DNA from 4 places in the Arthrobacter sp. ERGS1:01 genome. Region 4 is predicted to be linked to each of the others. Evidence: riboswitches for the same ligand, from Rfam matches in the RefSeq annotation. Region 4 holds a riboswitch; each other region holds the start of a gene.
What was found. Region 4 has a riboswitch for S-adenosylmethionine ahead of AL755_RS16145 (aminotransferase class V-fold PLP-dependent enzyme). Riboswitches for the same ligand answer to the same signal wherever they lie in the genome.
Positions count from the first base shown of each region.

Region 1: it holds a riboswitch for S-adenosylmethionine, as region 4 does, so the genes downstream of both, AL755_RS20625 (DUF1737 domain-containing protein) here and AL755_RS16145 (aminotransferase class V-fold PLP-dependent enzyme) in region 4, are expected to answer to the same signal.
Region 2: it holds a riboswitch for S-adenosylmethionine, as region 4 does, so the genes downstream of both, AL755_RS06790 (bifunctional o-acetylhomoserine/o-acetylserine sulfhydrylase) here and AL755_RS16145 (aminotransferase class V-fold PLP-dependent enzyme) in region 4, are expected to answer to the same signal.
Region 3: it holds a riboswitch for S-adenosylmethionine, as region 4 does, so the genes downstream of both, AL755_RS04860 (hypothetical protein) here and AL755_RS16145 (aminotransferase class V-fold PLP-dependent enzyme) in region 4, are expected to answer to the same signal.

Region 1 covers NZ_CP012479.1:3,682,575-3,686,413, reverse strand. The annotation lists gene AL755_RS20635 (O-succinylhomoserine sulfhydrylase) at 1-1,059, opposite strand, end outside; gene AL755_RS20630 (rhodanese-like domain-containing protein) at 1,117-1,509, opposite strand; gene AL755_RS20625 (DUF1737 domain-containing protein) at 1,506-1,778, opposite strand; SAM riboswitch class IV at 1,856-1,976, opposite strand; gene AL755_RS20620 (Pr6Pr family membrane protein) at 2,103-2,768, shown strand; gene AL755_RS20615 (aminodeoxychorismate lyase) at 2,783-3,700, opposite strand; gene AL755_RS20610 (HdeD family acid-resistance protein) at 3,755-3,839, opposite strand, start outside.
Region 2 covers NZ_CP012479.1:656,226-660,064, forward strand. The annotation lists gene AL755_RS06785 (Tex family protein) at 1-1,865, shown strand, start outside; SAM riboswitch class IV at 2,014-2,129, shown strand; gene AL755_RS06790 (bifunctional o-acetylhomoserine/o-acetylserine sulfhydrylase) at 2,213-3,529, shown strand; gene metX (homoserine O-acetyltransferase MetX) at 3,625-3,839, shown strand, end outside.
Region 3 covers NZ_CP012479.1:184,449-188,287, reverse strand. The annotation lists gene AL755_RS04865 (sodium:solute symporter) at 1-1,222, shown strand, start outside; SAM riboswitch class IV at 1,385-1,498, shown strand; gene AL755_RS04860 (hypothetical protein) at 1,513-1,815, shown strand; gene AL755_RS04855 (VIT1/CCC1 transporter family protein) at 1,921-3,012, shown strand; gene AL755_RS04850 (LOG family protein) at 3,016-3,839, opposite strand, start outside.
Region 4 covers NZ_CP012479.1:2,689,644-2,693,482, forward strand. The annotation lists gene aroA (3-phosphoshikimate 1-carboxyvinyltransferase) at 1-65, shown strand, start outside; gene rsgA (ribosome small subunit-dependent GTPase A) at 67-1,197, shown strand; gene hisN (histidinol-phosphatase) at 1,260-2,072, shown strand; SAM riboswitch class IV at 2,169-2,282, shown strand; gene AL755_RS16145 (aminotransferase class V-fold PLP-dependent enzyme) at 2,340-3,752, shown strand.

The DNA.
Region 1 (3,839 bases), 990 kb from region 4:
GAGCGACTTTGAATCGCCCAGGTTGTTGGAGATGTCGATGACCTGCAGCGCGTTCAGGAGCGCGAACGCCGCATCCTTGGCCGTGCCGTTGGCGGGTTCGGCCAGTTCAAAGGTCAGCACGGTGCCGCCGGCCTTCATCTGCTTCTTGGCCAGCTCGTACTGCGGGTGGGAGGGCAGCAGCGGGTACTTGACCCAGCGGATCTGCGGCTGCGCCTCCAGGAATTCGCCCAGCGCCAGCGCGTTGGCGCTCGAGTGGGCCACGCGCAGGCTCATGGTCTCCAGGCCCTTCGTGAGCACCCACGCGTTGAAGGAGGACAGCGCCGGACCGGTGTGCCGCATCAGGTTCTTGACGGGACCGTCAATGAACTCCTTGGTGCCCAGGATGGCGCCGCCCAGCACCCGGCCCTGGCCGTCGATGTGCTTGGTCCCGGAGTACACGATCACGTCCGCGCCAAAGTCGCCGCAGCGCTGCAACAGGGGAGTGGCGAACACGTTGTCGGCCACCACCTTGGCGCCGGCCGCATGGGCCAGATCGCACACGGCCTGCAGGTCCACGATCTCCTGCATGGGGTTCGACGGCGACTCGAAGAACACCGCCGTGGTCGGCACGGAAAGCGCCTCGCGCCACTGCTCCAGGTCCGGGCCGTCCACGAACACGGTCTCCACGCCCCAGCGGGGGAGCAGTTCGTTCAGGATCACGAAGCAGGAGCCGAACAGCGACCGGGACGCCACCACGCGGTCCCCGGCGGCCAGCAGCGCGCCGAGGGCAGTGAAGACGGCGGACATGCCCGACGCCGTTGCGAAGCAGGCTTCGGTGCCCTCGAGCAGGCGCAGCCGCTCCTGGAACGTGGCCACCGTGGGGTTGCCATAGCGGGAGTAGACGAAGCGGTCCACCTCGCCCGTGAAGGCCTGCTCGGCGGCCTCGGCGGATTCGTAGACGAAGCCGGAGTTCAGGAACAGGGCCTCGGAGGTCTCCTGGAAGTTGCTGCGGTCCAGCCCGCCCCGGACGGCCTGGGTGTCCTCGGCCCAGCTGGCGGCGTGCTCATTAAAGTTGCTCAAGTGCTTGTGTTTCCTTAGCTTTCGCTGATGGTGGTGTGGAGGGGGCGCCGGCGGGCGTTATTTCCAGGGCAGCTTGCGGTTCTTCCAGCCGTTGACCACGCGGTCGCCGTAGGAGTCCGGGACGCCCTCAAAACCCTCAAGGACGTTGAACGCCGTGTAGCCGGCGGCCGTGGCGGCCTCGGCCGCCGCGATGGACCGGGCGCCGGAGCGGCACAGCACCACCAATGGTTTTTCGGCCGGAACGGCGGCGGCCAATTCCTCAAGGAACGCCGGGTTCGGGGCGCCGGAGGCGAGGTTCCACTGGATGAAGACCGGCTCCGTGCCCAATGCGGATACGTCCGGGACGCCGATGTGCGCCCATTCGCCCTCGGTGCGCACGTCCACCAGCACGGCGCCGTTGGCGAGTTTTTCCCAGGCGGTTTCGGGGGCGAGGTCCCCGGCGTAGCTCACGCGATTCCCTCGCCGTCGAACTCAAGATCGGCATCCAGCGCGTCCACGGCGTCGGCGACGGCGGCGTCGGAGGTGGCCACGGCTGCCGGGAGGATCACGGCCTGCGCGCAGATCACCGAGGTGCCGTTGAACGTGACGGCCGGGTTGCCGTGCAGCACATAGCCCTCGGCGAGGGCGGCGGAGATCCGTTCACAAAAGGAGCGGTCGTCGGGGCCGGTGATGAGCCGGTAGGCCAGGGGGAATCTTCTGCGGACATGTGTACTCCTCAAGTGCAGGCGGACGGCCCTGCAAGCGGGTGCTCGTTCCGTGCCCTCCGCAGCCAACACGGAGGGAGCAAAAGAGGCGCATGTCTCGCTTGCAAGCCGCGGCCGCTGGTCGCCGGGTTTGCCGAGTAGTCACCTGAGGCACCCCGCCGAAAAGAGGGTTGCCGTCCAGCAAGTCAGGGCTTGGCGCTGGAACTCGTTACTCACTTGAAAAATAACACATCCCCAGCGCCCGGCGGGCAACCATGACGGAGAATGTGGCGCAACATGACAGGCTGCATTTACATTTCAAATACGCATTTCGGGTACTCGCAATGGCAGGATGTTGCCATGACAACACGCCGCACCCTTGCCGCCCTGCGATTCCTGCTCGGTGCCGTCACCCTGATCGCCATGGGCACCCAGCTAAGCATCCACATTTCAAATGGTTTCCCGGTGGTGAACTTCTTCAGCTACTTCACGAACCTGGGGAATTTGCTGGCCGCCGTAGTGCTCATGGTGGAGGCCGTGCTGATCTGGCGCGGGAAGGAACTGGGCCCGCTGTGGCAGGTGCTGCGCTGCGTGTCGGTGGTCTGCATGGCCCTGGTGGGGATCGTCTTCAGCGCCCTGCTGCGCAACGTCGACCTCGGCTCGCTGCTGCCGTGGATCAACACGTGGATGCACTACGTGATGCCCATTGCCGTGGTGCTGGACTGGCTGGTCCAGTCCCCGCGCCTGAGGATCCCGCTGAGCCGGCTCGGCGTCGCCGTGGTCTTCCCCCTGGCGTACCTTGCCTACTCGCTGATCCGCGGCGCGGCCATCAACTGGTACGCGTACCCGTTCCTGAACCCGGCCAACGGCGGCTACGGCTCAGTCGCGGTGACCTGCGTGCTCATTGCGGTCGCGTTCATTGCCACCAGCACGGTGCTGATCCTGCTCGGCAACAAGCTCCACCCCCTGGTGCCGCCCGTGACACCCGCCCACTCCGCGCAGCGCCGGAGCGCGGCCGTCTCGTAGCGGGCCTTCGACGCCTAGTGGGTTTGGGCCAGCAGGGCCGCCAGCTCGGCGGTCAGGGCGGCCCTGACACCGGCCGTGCCGATTTCGGCGCCGTCGATCGTAGTGACGGGCGCCAGCAGCCGGATGCTCGAAATAAGCCATACGGCGTCGGCGTCGAGCAGATCCGCCGGCAGCAGCGGTCCGTAGCCCAGCTCCCAGCCGGCGTCCCTGGCTGCGGCAAACAACGCGCCCTGCGTGGTGCCGGGCAGGATCCCGCTGTCCAGGTTCGGCGTGATGAGGCGCTTGACGGGCGTGCCGTCGTCGTCCTTGATGTGCGCCAACAGGACTGACGACGTCGGCCCCTCCAGCACGTGGCCGTCGCTGCTGGTGAAGATGACGTCGTCGGCGCCCTGCTCGTGGGCGTGCCGGAGGGCGGCCATGTTGACGGCGTAGGAGAGCGTCTTGGCGCCCAGCAGGAGCCACGGCGCCCGGGCGGCGACGGTGCTGTCGTAGCCGCGGTCCAGCAGGATCACATCAAGGCCCTTGGCGCGTTGCTCGGCCAGCAGCGCCGGCACGGGCGACGCCTGCACCCACGCGGTGGGGGAGTTGGCACCCTCGGGACCGCGCGTGACGATCAGTTTCAAGATGACGTTGGTGTTGCCGTGCTCGTCCGGTTGCTGCGGCGAGGCGGTTTCAAAGGTGGCCACGGCCGTCGCGATGGCGCGGAGCCAGGCGTCGTCCGCGGGGAGGTCCAGGCTCATGGTGCGCGCGGAGGTGGCGAGCCGGTCAAGGTGCGCCTGGACCTTGCGGGGTGCGCCGTTGACGGCCAGCAGGGATTCAAAGATGCCGTCGCCGCGGGTGACGCCCTGATCGGTGGCCAACAGCACGGGGGCGTCGGCGTCGGCGATGCGCCCATCCGGGCGCGCGGGATCAATAAACACCAAAACAGTCATGCCTTAGAGCTTAGTCCCCACCCGCACCCCCAACCTTGTGCCTCCCCAAGCGCATCAGCCCAGCTGGGTCAGCACGCCGCGGCCAAAGGTGAAGGCGCGCACAAGGCCCAGCAGGCCCAGCACGATCAGCAGGATGGCC
Region 2 (3,839 bases), 2.0 Mb from region 4:
TGCGCTCCGCCGTCAAAACCGGAAAGGACGCGGCCGGGGAAAAGTTCAAGGACTACTTTGACTTTGCCCAGCCTCCCCACACGCTGCCCAGCCACCGGATCCTGGCACTGCTGCGCGGCGAGAAGGAAGGCGTGCTGTCCCTGGACCTCGCCGAGGCGGACGTCCGCGACGCCGACGCGGCGGCCCGGGCCCGCGCCGGCTACGAAAACGCCGTGGCGCACTCGCTCGGCATTGCCGAATCCGGCCGGTCTGCCGACACCTGGCTCATGACCGGTGCCCGGCTGGCCTGGCGCACCCGCATCCTGACCCGGCTGTCCGTGGACCTGCGCGTGCGCCTGTTCCAGGCCGCCGAGGAGGAATCCGTGCGCGTCTTTGCCGCCAACCTGCGCGACGTGCTGCTGGCAGCACCCGCCGGAAACCGGGCCACACTGGGCCTTGACCCGGGCCTGCGCACGGGCGTGAAGGTGGCCGTGGTGGACGGTACCGGACAGGTCACCGCCACCGACACCATCTACCCGCACGCCCCCGCCCGCCGCTGGAATGAATCCCTGGCCACGCTCGTGGAACTGGCCCGCAGGCACAAGGTGGAGCTCGTGGCCATCGGCAACGGCACGGCCAGCCGGGAGACCGACAAACTGGCCGCCGAACTCCTGGCCGAGCTCAAGCGCCTCGATCCGTCCGTGCCGGTGGCCAAGTTGGTGGTCTCCGAGGCGGGCGCCTCCGTCTACTCGGCGTCGGCGCTTGCCGGTGCCGAACTGCCCGGCATGGACGTTTCGCTGCGCGGCGCCGTCTCCATTGCCCGCCGCCTCCAGGACCCGCTCGCAGAACTCGTCAAGATCGATCCGAAGTCGATCGGCGTGGGCCAGTACCAGCACGACCTCACCCCGGCCAAGCTGGAACGCTCCCTTGACGCCGTCGTCGAGGACTGCGTGAACGCCGTGGGCGTGGACCTGAACACTGCGTCGCCGGCGCTGCTGGCCAGGGTGGCCGGCGTCGGGCCGTTGCTGAGCGAAAACATCGTGGCGCACCGCAACGAACACGGCCCGTTCGGCAAGCGCCGCGAACTGCTCAAGGTGGCCCGACTGGGTCCCAAGGCGTACGAGCAATGCGCCGGCTTCCTGCGCATCACCGGGGGAGCGGAGCCGCTGGATGCCTCCAGTGTCCACCCCGAGGCGTACGGGGTGGCCCGGAAGATCCTCGCCGCCGCGGGGGCCGCGCCGGCCGAAATCTCCGGCGGCGTGGGCGCCGTGGCCGGCCTGAACCCGGCCGACTTCGTGGACGGCTCATTCGGCCTGCCCACCGTCAAGGACATCGTGGCCGAGCTGCAAAAGCCCGGCCGGGACCCGCGCCCCCGCTTCGAAACGGCGTCATTCACCGACGGCATCGAGAAAATCACCGACCTGCGCCCCGGCATGATCCTGGAGGGCACCGTCTCCAACGTGGCCGCCTTTGGCGCGTTCGTGGACATCGGCGTGCACCAGGACGGTCTGGTCCACGTCTCAGCCATGAGCAACAACTTCGTCTCCGACCCGCACTCCGTGGTCAAGTCCGGCCAGGTGGTGCGCGTGAAGGTCCTGGAGGTGGAGCCCGAGCGCAAGCGCATCTCCCTCACCCTGCGCCTGGATGACGAGGCCGCAAGCCCCGGGAACGACGCCGGCTCCCGAGCCCCGGGACGCAAGCCGGGGAAGCCCGTGGAGGAGCCGCGCGAAGGCCGGCGACCCGGACAAGACCGGTCTCGACAAGACCGGTCTCGACAAGCCCGACCGGCAGGCGGACAGTCGCGAACTCCGCAGGCGGCACCCGCACCGGCCAACACGGCCATGGCCGAGGCGCTGCGCCGCGCGGGACTGGGAAAGAAGGGCTAGGCGTCTATCGAGGGGGAAATGGCGCATCTTCGGCTGGAAGTTCGACATTTTCCCCTCTTGGACTGCATTTTCAAGCACTTCTTCGGCAGAAGTCATAAAGCCGTCACAATCTTGCACGGGCGGCGGGGTATCTCCCACACTGGAAACAGGTCATGAGTGTCAGCGACAAGCCCCGGCTCGCTGACCGGCAACCCTCCACCGCGGTGGGGTGCCCCGGGTGAAGACCTGGCACTGGGCCGTCCGGCCGCAGTGCAAGCGCGGGCCGCAGCGACAGCAGGCCCACCCGTCGATGACCGACGCATGGTGGGCCTTGTCATTGCCGGCCTCTAGTGTGAAGGAATCTTCCCATGAACAATGCCTGGTCCTTTGAAACCCGCCAGATCCATGTAGGCCAGGAGCCCGATGCCGCCACCGGTGCGCGGGCCCTGCCGATCTACCAGACCTCATCCTTCGTGTTCCCGTCGGCCGAAAGCGCCGCCGCACGCTTCGCCCTGGCCGAGCTGGAACCCATCTACACCCGCATCGGCAACCCCACGCAGGACGCCGTGGAACAGCGGATCGCCAGCCTCGAAGGCGGTGTGGCCGCCCTGCTGCTGTCCTCCGGCCAGGCCGCCACCACGTTCGCCATCCTGAACCTGGCCCAGGCCGGGGACCACATCGTCTCCAGCCCCAGCATCTACGGCGGCACCTACAACCTGCTGGCGCACAGCCTCAAGCGTCTGGGCATCGAGGTCACGTTCGTCGCCGACCCCGACAACCTGGACGAATGGCGCGCCGCCGTCCGCCCCAACACCAAGGCATTCTTCGGCGAAGTGGTCTCCAACCCGCGCCAGGACGTGCTGGACCTGGAAAACATCAGCGCGATCGCCCACGAGGCCGGCGTGCCGCTGCTCGTGGACAACACCCTGGCCACCCCGTACCTGATCCGCCCGCTGGAATGGGGCGCGGACATCGTCATCCACTCCGCCACCAAGTACCTGGGCGGCCACGGCAGCGCGATTGCCGGCGTGATCGTCGACGGCGGCAAGTTCGACTTCGCGGCCGATCCGGAGAAGTTCCCCGGCTTCAACACCCCCGACGTGACTTACAACGGCCTGGTCTACGCCCGTGACCTTGGCGTCGGCAGCGCGCTGGGCGCCAACCTCGCCTACATCCTCAAGGCCCGCGTTCAGCTCCTGCGTGACCTCGGCTCCGCCGTCGCCCCCTTCAACGCGTTCCTGATCGCCCAGGGCATCGAGACGCTGAGCCTGCGCGTGGACCGCCACGTCAGCAACGCCGTCGCCGTCGCCACCTGGCTGGAGGAAAACGAGAACGTCGAGGCCGTGGCCTACGCCGGGATCCCGTCCAGCCCGTGGTTTGAGCGCGGCCGCAAGTACGGCCCCAAGGGCACCGGCGCCGTCATCGCCTTCGACATCAAGGGCGGTGCCGAGGCCGGCAAGCGCTTCGTGGACGGCCTGGAACTGCACTCGCACGTTGCCAACATCGGCGACGTCCGCTCGCTGGTGATCCACCCGGCATCCACCACGCACGCCCAGCTGTCCCCGGAGGAGCAGCTCGCAGCAGGTGTCCGCCCGGGCCTGGTGCGCCTGTCCGTGGGCCTCGAAGGCATCGAGGACATCCTGGCCGACCTCGAAGCCGGGTTCCGCGCAGCAAAATCGGCGTGACCCCCGTGGGCCTGACAGCAGCGGAGCGGGACGTGTTTTCCCCAGACATTGAAACAGGCGGCCCCGAACCGGTAGGTGAGGAATTCTCGGCCGCCGTGGGCCAGGGTGGCGGCGTGCTGCGCTCGGTAGGCATCGGCGCGCTGCCACTGGAAGCCGGGGGGGTGCTGCCCCAGGTCACCATGGCCTTTGAATGCTGGGGCACCCTGAACGCGGCCGGCAACAACGCCGTGCTCATCCAGCACGCACTCACCGGAAGCACCCACGTCAGTCGCGGGGACTCCGAGGAGGACGGCTGGTGGGAAGGCCTGGT
Region 3 (3,839 bases), 1.5 Mb from region 4:
GCTGAGCCTGCGCTACGGCCAGGAAGCCACCAAGGCTTCCGGCATCGTGATGCTCGCCTACACGATCATGATTTCCGCGACGTCCACGGGCGCCTACGCCACCATCTTCGTGGTGCTGTTTGGCTGGGAGCGCTGGCTGGCCATCGCGGTGGGCGGCGCCATTGTGCTGGTCTACTCCACGATTGGCGGCATGTGGTCCATCACCCTGGCCGACCAGGTCCAGTTCATCATCAAGACCGTGGGCATCTTCTTCCTCATGCTCCCCTTCACCTTCAACGCCGCCGGCGGCTTGGACGGCATCAAGTCCCGCCTCGACGCGAGCTTCTTCCAGTGGGACGGGATCGGCGTCAGCACCATCGTGACGTTCTTCGTGGTCTACACGCTGGGCATCCTGATCGGCCAGGACATCTGGCAGCGCGTCTTCACCGCCAAGAACCCCACGGTGGCCCGCTGGGGCGGCTCCACGGCCGGCATCTACTGCATCCTGTACGGTGTGGCCGGCGCCCTGATCGGCCTCGCCGCCCGCGTGGCACTGCCGCACATTGACGTTGCCTCACTCGGCAAGGACGCCGTCTACGCCGAGGTGGCCACCAACATCCTGCCCATCGGCATCGGCGGCCTGGTCATGGCCGCCGCCGTGGCCGCCATGATGTCCACCGCCTCCGGCGCCTTGATCGCCGCCGCCACCGTGGCCCGCGCCGACGTGGTCCCGTTCGTGGCCAGCTGGTTCGGCAAGAAGATCGACAACTCCGACTCCTCCAACCCCGAGCACGACATCAAGGGCAACCGCATGTACGTGCTGGGCCTGGGCCTGCTGGTGGTGCTGATTTCCATCCTCGCCTCCGACGTCGTGTTTGCCCTGACCGTGGCCTACGACATCCTGGTGGGCGGCCTGCTCGTGGCCATCATCGGCGGCCTTGTCTGGAAGCGCGGCACGGGACTGGGCGCTGCCTGGTCCATGGCCGCCGGTTGCGCGGTCACCCTGGGCCTGCTGGTCCTCTACGGCACCGGCGTGCTGCACAGCCTCGACCCGTTCAACGACGGCATCTACGCCAACGAACCCATCTACTTCGGCCTGGCCGCCTCCCTGGTGGTCTACGTAGTAGTGTCGCTGCTGAGCCCGCCCACCCCGGCCCACATCCGCAAGGGCTGGGACGACCGCCTGGCCGCTGCGGCCACGGACTCCAACGCCGACGACATCAAGTCAGTCGTCAACGGCTAACCAGGCACACGCCCCCGTGCGGTGGAGCCACATTTTTGGGCCCACAGCCGCGAGGGGCCCGCTGCGAGCTTGCGAGCAGTGGGAGCGGCTGGGGCGGTGGTTTGCGTAATTTATTACGCAAACCACCGCCCACGCGCTTTAAGGCAGTAGCCTTGTGAGCAGCTTCAAGAGATGCGGCGCCAAGCTCCGACTGGCCGCACGCCAACCCCATGTTCGCAGGGTGGCTCGGATGAGGAAGTGACCAGCGGTGACTGGATCCGCGGGTAAGAGCACTCCCAAAGGCCTTGATGATGACTGTCCTTTCCGTTAACCGCACCCGCCGCACCTCCCCCGCGCCCGCCGCAGCAGCCCCTGCCGCACCCGGCATTCCCGTGCTGCCCGCCGTGGACGCCAACCTTGGCACGGTCGCCTTCCACACCCCTGCCGGGCACCACGCCTACTGGTCCGCCGAGCCCGCCCAGCTCCTCGACGCCCTCGCGCAGGCCGTGCGCCCGGCCCGTTGGATCCCGGAAATCGGCACCCTGGTGGTCACCGTGGCGCAGACCGGAGTCCGCTCCGGCCGGGGCCTCGGCTTCAAACTCCAGCGGTTCTAAGCGACCGCGAAAATGCGGTGCGCCGAAACTTTTTCCCAAGGAGTACCGGCCGAAAAACCGCGCCGATTCGCGCTACAGTGAGGGCTGACTTGAGGAGATCCCATCATGCCCGAGCGTGTACCCACCCCCGCTGAAATCAAGCGGTGGCGACAATATTTGGCCGATGAACGGGCCGAAGCGTCCGTCTACCGTGATCTTGCCCAACGCCGCGACGGCGAGGAAAAAGCCATCCTGCTGGCCCTGGCCCAGGCCGAAGGCCGGCACGAACAGCACTGGCTGAACCTGCTCGGCGAACATGCCGACCATGCCGTGCACCCTTCGGCCCGCAACCGGCTGTTGGGCCTGCTGGCCCGCCGCTTCGGCTCCGTCTTTGTGCTGGCCCTGGCGCAGCGCTCCGAATCCCGCTCCCCCTACGCGTCCGACGTCGACGCCACCGATGCGATGGCCGCCGACGAGGCGATCCATGAGGAAGTGGTCCGCGGGCTTGCCACGCGCGGGCGCAACCGGCTCTCCGGTTCGTTCCGGGCCGCCGTCTTTGGCGCCAACGACGGCCTGGTCAGCAACCTGTCCCTGGTGATGGGTATGGCGGCCACCGGCGTGGGCAGCCAGGTGGTCCTGTTCAGCGGCATCGCCGGGCTCCTGGCCGGGGCGTTGTCCATGGGTGCCGGGGAGTTTGTTTCCGTCCGGTCCCAGCGCGAACTGCTCGACGCCTCCCTCCCCACCCAGGTCACGCTGTCCGCGGCACCGTCCTTGGACCTCGAGAACAACGAACTGGTGCTGGTCTACCTGGCCCGCGGCATGTCCCGTGAAACGGCCGAGCACCGGGCAGCCGAACGCATGGGCCAGTTCACCTGCGACTGCGACCCCAGCCTGTCCCTGCAGCCGGACAAGTTCGAGGAAGCCGACGACCACGAAACCCTGGGCACCGCCTGGGGTGCGGCAAGCTCCAGCTTCTGCTTCTTCGCCTCCGGCGCCATCATCCCCATCCTGCCGTTCCTGTTCGGCATGACGGGCATCGGCGCCCTGGCATTGTCCTGCGCCCTGGTGGGCCTGACGCTCATGGGCACGGGCGCCGTCGTCGGCCTGCTCTCCGGGGCATCACCGCTGTGGCGTGGCCTGCGCCAGCTGGGCATCGGCATGGGTGCAGCCGCGGCCACCTACGTGCTGGGCCTGCTGTTCGGATCGGTCATCGGCTAGCAGCTACTGCAACAGGGTGGGCCGGGAGGCGAGCACCGCGCACGCCTCGTCGACGGTTTCGACGACGTGCACATTCGCCGCCATGGCCCGGCCCCGCCCCAGCGCCGCCAACAGCGGTTGCACGGGCAATTCCTGCTCCCAATGCGTCCTGCCCACCAGGATCATCGGGGTGACGGCGCCGTCGGCCGCGTAATAGTTCTCGCAGGCGTCCTGGAAGATCTCCTGCACCGTGCCGGCCGCGCCGGGCAGGAAGATGATCCCGCCATTGGAGCGTGCCAGCAGGACCGCCTCCCGGATGGAGTTCGCAAAGTACTTGGCGATGTGGGTGGCGAACACATTGGGCGGTTCGTGGCCGTAGAACCAGGTGGGGATGCCGATGCTCGGCGCACCCGACGGATACCCGGCCAGGACCGCCTGCGCCGCACGGGCCCATTCGGTGATCGAGGGCCGGAAACCGGGCACGGCACCCAGGGTGGCCAGCGCGCCGTCCAGGGCGTCGTCGTCGTACGTGGACAGATACGCGCCCAGATTGGCGGCCTCCATGGCGCCGGGGCCGCCGCCCGTGGCCACCATGAACCCCTGGCGGGCCAACGAACGGCCCAAGCGGGCGGCCTGGGCATACTCGGCACTTCCGCGGGCGGCCACATGCCCGCCCATCACGCCCACCACGGGAGTCCCCGCGGCCGCGCAGCCGTCAAGGACGTCGTCAAGGGCGTCGGAAATCGCGTGATCGTGCATGGCCGTGGCAAGCGTGGCGTTCAAGGCACGGCCAGAGCCTGCCTGCATGGTCCACTGGTAGATCCTGGCGTCCGGGACGGCCTCATACT
Region 4 (3,839 bases):
GGGCCGCCCTGGTGACCCAAACCGCCGCCGGGACACTGCCGGCAGAGATCGCGGCCGGGAACTAAGGTGGCACGCGACTACAGCAACTGGGACGAATCCGACGTCCGGGTCCGGGCCAACAAAAAAGGCAGCCGGCCACGCACCAAGGACCGCCCCGCGCACGACGACGCCGTCATCGGCCGGATCATCACGGTGGACCGCGGCCGGTACACCGCGATTGTCGATGAGGACCTGCCCACGGAACGGATCCTCATTGCAGCACGCGCCCGCGAACTGCGCCGCTCCCCCGTGGTGGCCGGCGACTTCGTAGCCCTGGTCGGCGACACCACCGGCAACCCCGACACGTTGGCACGGCTGGTGCGGGTGGAGACGCGCCGCACACTGCTGCGCCGCAGTGCCGACGACACCGATCCCATCGAGCGGGTTGTGGTGGCCAACGCCGACCAATTGGTCATCGTGGTGGCCGCCGCCAACCCCGAACCGCGCACGGGCTTCATCGACCGCGCCCTGGTGGCCGCCTATGACTCCGGGATCGCCCCGATCCTGCTGATCACCAAGGCCGACATCAAGGATCCGGCCGAGCTGCTGGCCAACTACGAACACCTGGACATGACCGTGGTCATCAGCCGCACGGCCTCCCTGGGCGCGGCCGACGCTGCGTCCGCCATCGACGCCCGCAGCAACGACGGCGACTCCGCCCTCCTGGCCGGCGGCGCCGTCGAACAGCTCCGCGAATACCTTGACGGCAAGGTCAGCGTGCTGGTGGGCCATTCCGGCGTCGGAAAGTCCACCATGGTCAACGCACTGACCGGGTCCCAGCGGGCCACCGGCGGCGTTAACGCCGTCACGGGCCGCGGCCGGCACACCTCCTCCTCGGCCCTGGCGCTGCGGCTCCAGGACGGCGAACCGCGCTCGTGGATCATCGACACTCCCGGCATCCGCTCCTTTGGCCTGGCCCACGTGGACGCCGACCGGATCCTGCAGGCCTTCCCCGACCTTCAACCGGGCACCGACGACTGCGAACGCGGCTGCAAGCACGATTCCGCGGCCGTCAACTGCGGCCTGGACCCGTGGGTGGCCGACGGCCACGCCGGCGACGCGGGCCCGGCGCGGCTGGCGTCACTGCGCCGACTTCTGGGCACCAGCGACCGCACCGAGGGCCGCGCGGAGGCCAAGGAACTCGGCACGATCGACTAGTCTGCGGCGGGGTGCTCCCGGCAATCCGCACTATTCGCCCAACTACCGATAGCGTGTTGCATATGACGACCCCACCCCAGACGTACAACGACGACCTCCGCCTGGCCCACGTCCTGGCCGACACCGTCGATTCGCTGACGATGTCCCGCTTCAAGGCCCTGGATTTGAAGATTGAGACCAAGCCGGACCTGACGCCGGTGACGGATGCGGACAAGGCCGCCGAGGAGTCGATTCGCAGCCAGCTTTCCCGGGTCCGCCCCCGGGATGCCGTGCTGGGTGAGGAGTTTGGCAGCAGCGGCCACGGCTCGCGCCGCTGGATCATCGACCCGATCGACGGCACCAAGAACTTTGTGCGCGGCGTGCCCGTCTGGGCCACCCTGATCGCCCTGGTGGATGAGGGACGCCCCGTGGTCGGCGTCGTCAGCGCCCCCGCCCTGGGCAAGCGCTGGTGGGCGGCCGAGGGCACGGGCGCCTACATGGGCAAGTCGCTGGCCGCGGCCACCCGCATCCGGGTCTCCAACGTCTCCGAACTTTCCGACGCCTCGCTCTCCTACTCCTCGCTGACGGGCTGGGCCGAGCGCGGAAACCGCGACGATTTCCTGCGCCTGACCGACGACGTGTGGCGCACCCGCGCTTATGGCGATTTTTGGTCGTACTGCATGGTGGCCGAGGGTGCCGTGGACATTGCCTGCGAGCCCGAACTGAACTTGTACGACATGGCCGCCCTGGTGCCGATCGTCACCGAGGCCGGCGGCCGCTTCACCTCGCTCGACGGCGTGGACGGCCCCTTTGGCGGCAACGCCCTGGCCACGAACTCCATCCTGCACACGGATGTGCTGCGCCGCCTGAACCCGGGCTGGGACGACCTCCTCTAGGGGATGACATGGCACGGCCGGGTTAACTCCGGCCGTGCCGTTAAGCAACGTAATAAATATGGCGGAGGCGGCGAATCGGCTAGCCTTTTTTGCATAGGTCACGAGTGCCAGCGCTAAACCCCGGTTTGCTGGCCGGCAACCCTCCTTTCGCGGCGGGGTGCCCCGGGTGACGACCTGGCCAGGCCGGAGCGGTCATGGCAAGCGCGGATTTCCCATCCGGCGCCTTCGTCGGCGCCGCACGTGAAGTCCTTCCTTTAAGGAAGCCTCATGAGTTCTGCCATTCTTGAAAAAGCCCCCGTCGCCGCCGAACCCCTGCTGCCCGTGGTGGGCAGCGAGCTGGCCGCGCCGTTGATTCACGGCGGGCACGTCCGGTACGCCAACCTTGACTATGCCGCCTCGGCGCCGGCCGTGGAGGACGTTGCCGCCCATCTCTCCGAGGTGCTCCCGTATTACGCCAGCGTCCACCGCGGCGCGGGCTTCGCCTCCCAGGTCAGCACCTCCGTCTACGAAAACGCCCGGCACATCGTGGCCGGTTTTGTGGGCGCCCGGGCCGATGACACCGTCATCTTCACCCGCAACACCACCGATTCGCTGAACCTGCTGGCCGGCTGCGTGCAGTCGCTGCTTGCCGGCAACGGCTTCACGGAAGGCGTCTCCAACGCCCACGGCGAGGTCCTGTACCTGGACATCGAACACCACGCCAACCTGCTGCCATGGCAGGGCCTGCCGCACCGCTCGGTGGTGGCCGGGCAGAGCCTTGCCTCGACGCTGTCCCGTGTGGAGACACAACTGCGGGCCGGAAACGTGGTGCTGCTGGCCGTGACCGGCGCATCCAATGTGACGGGTGAGGTTCTCCCCGTTGCCGAGCTTGCCGCCCTGGCCCATCAGTACGGCGCCCGCATCGTGGTCGACGCCGCCCAACTCGCCCCGCACCGGCGCATCGACATGGCCCGCGACGGGATCGACTTCCTGGCGTTCTCCGGCCACAAGCTCTACGCCCCGTTCGGCTCCGGCGTGCTGGTGGGCCGGCCCGACTGGCTCGACGCCGGCACCCCGCACCTGGCCGGCGGCGGCGCCGTGAAGGACGTCCGGCTGGAATCCGTGCGCTGGACCGAGGGCCCGGCCCGCCACGAGGCCGGCTCCCCCAACGTCCTGGGTGCCGCCACCCTGGCCCGGGCCGCCCAGGTGCTGGCCGGGCTCGACGCCGACGAATGGCACGCCCACGAACAGCAGTTGCGCTCCCACCTGGTGGCGGGACTGTCCGAGACCGACGGCGTCACGGTGCATCACCTGTTCAGCGACGCCGACACCTACCCTAACGCCGGCAGCATCGGCGTCGTGAACTTCTCGGTGGAGGGCTACGACGCCGGACTCGTGGCAGCCTATTTGTCGGCCGAACACGGCGTGGGCGTGCGGGACGGCAAGTTCTGCGCCCACCCCCTGCTGCGCCGCCTGGGCCTGCCGTCGGGCTCCTTGCGGGCCAGCTTTGGCGTGGGTTCCCGGCTCGAGGACGCGGACAGGCTGATCGCCGGGATCCGGACGCTCCTGGCGGACGGCCTGGGCTGGGACTACGTGGTGGACGCCGGCCGCTGGGTGCCCGCCAACGATTCGCGCAGCTACCCGGCCTGGGCGCCCAACACCCCCGGCACGGCGGGCGCCGCCCCCTGCACCACCGACTGACCGCCAGACCGTTGAGGGGGGGCATCTCCCCTCAACGGTCTGCACCCGGCCACCCGGGATAAAGTTGGAGCTGCGAAACGGCACAAC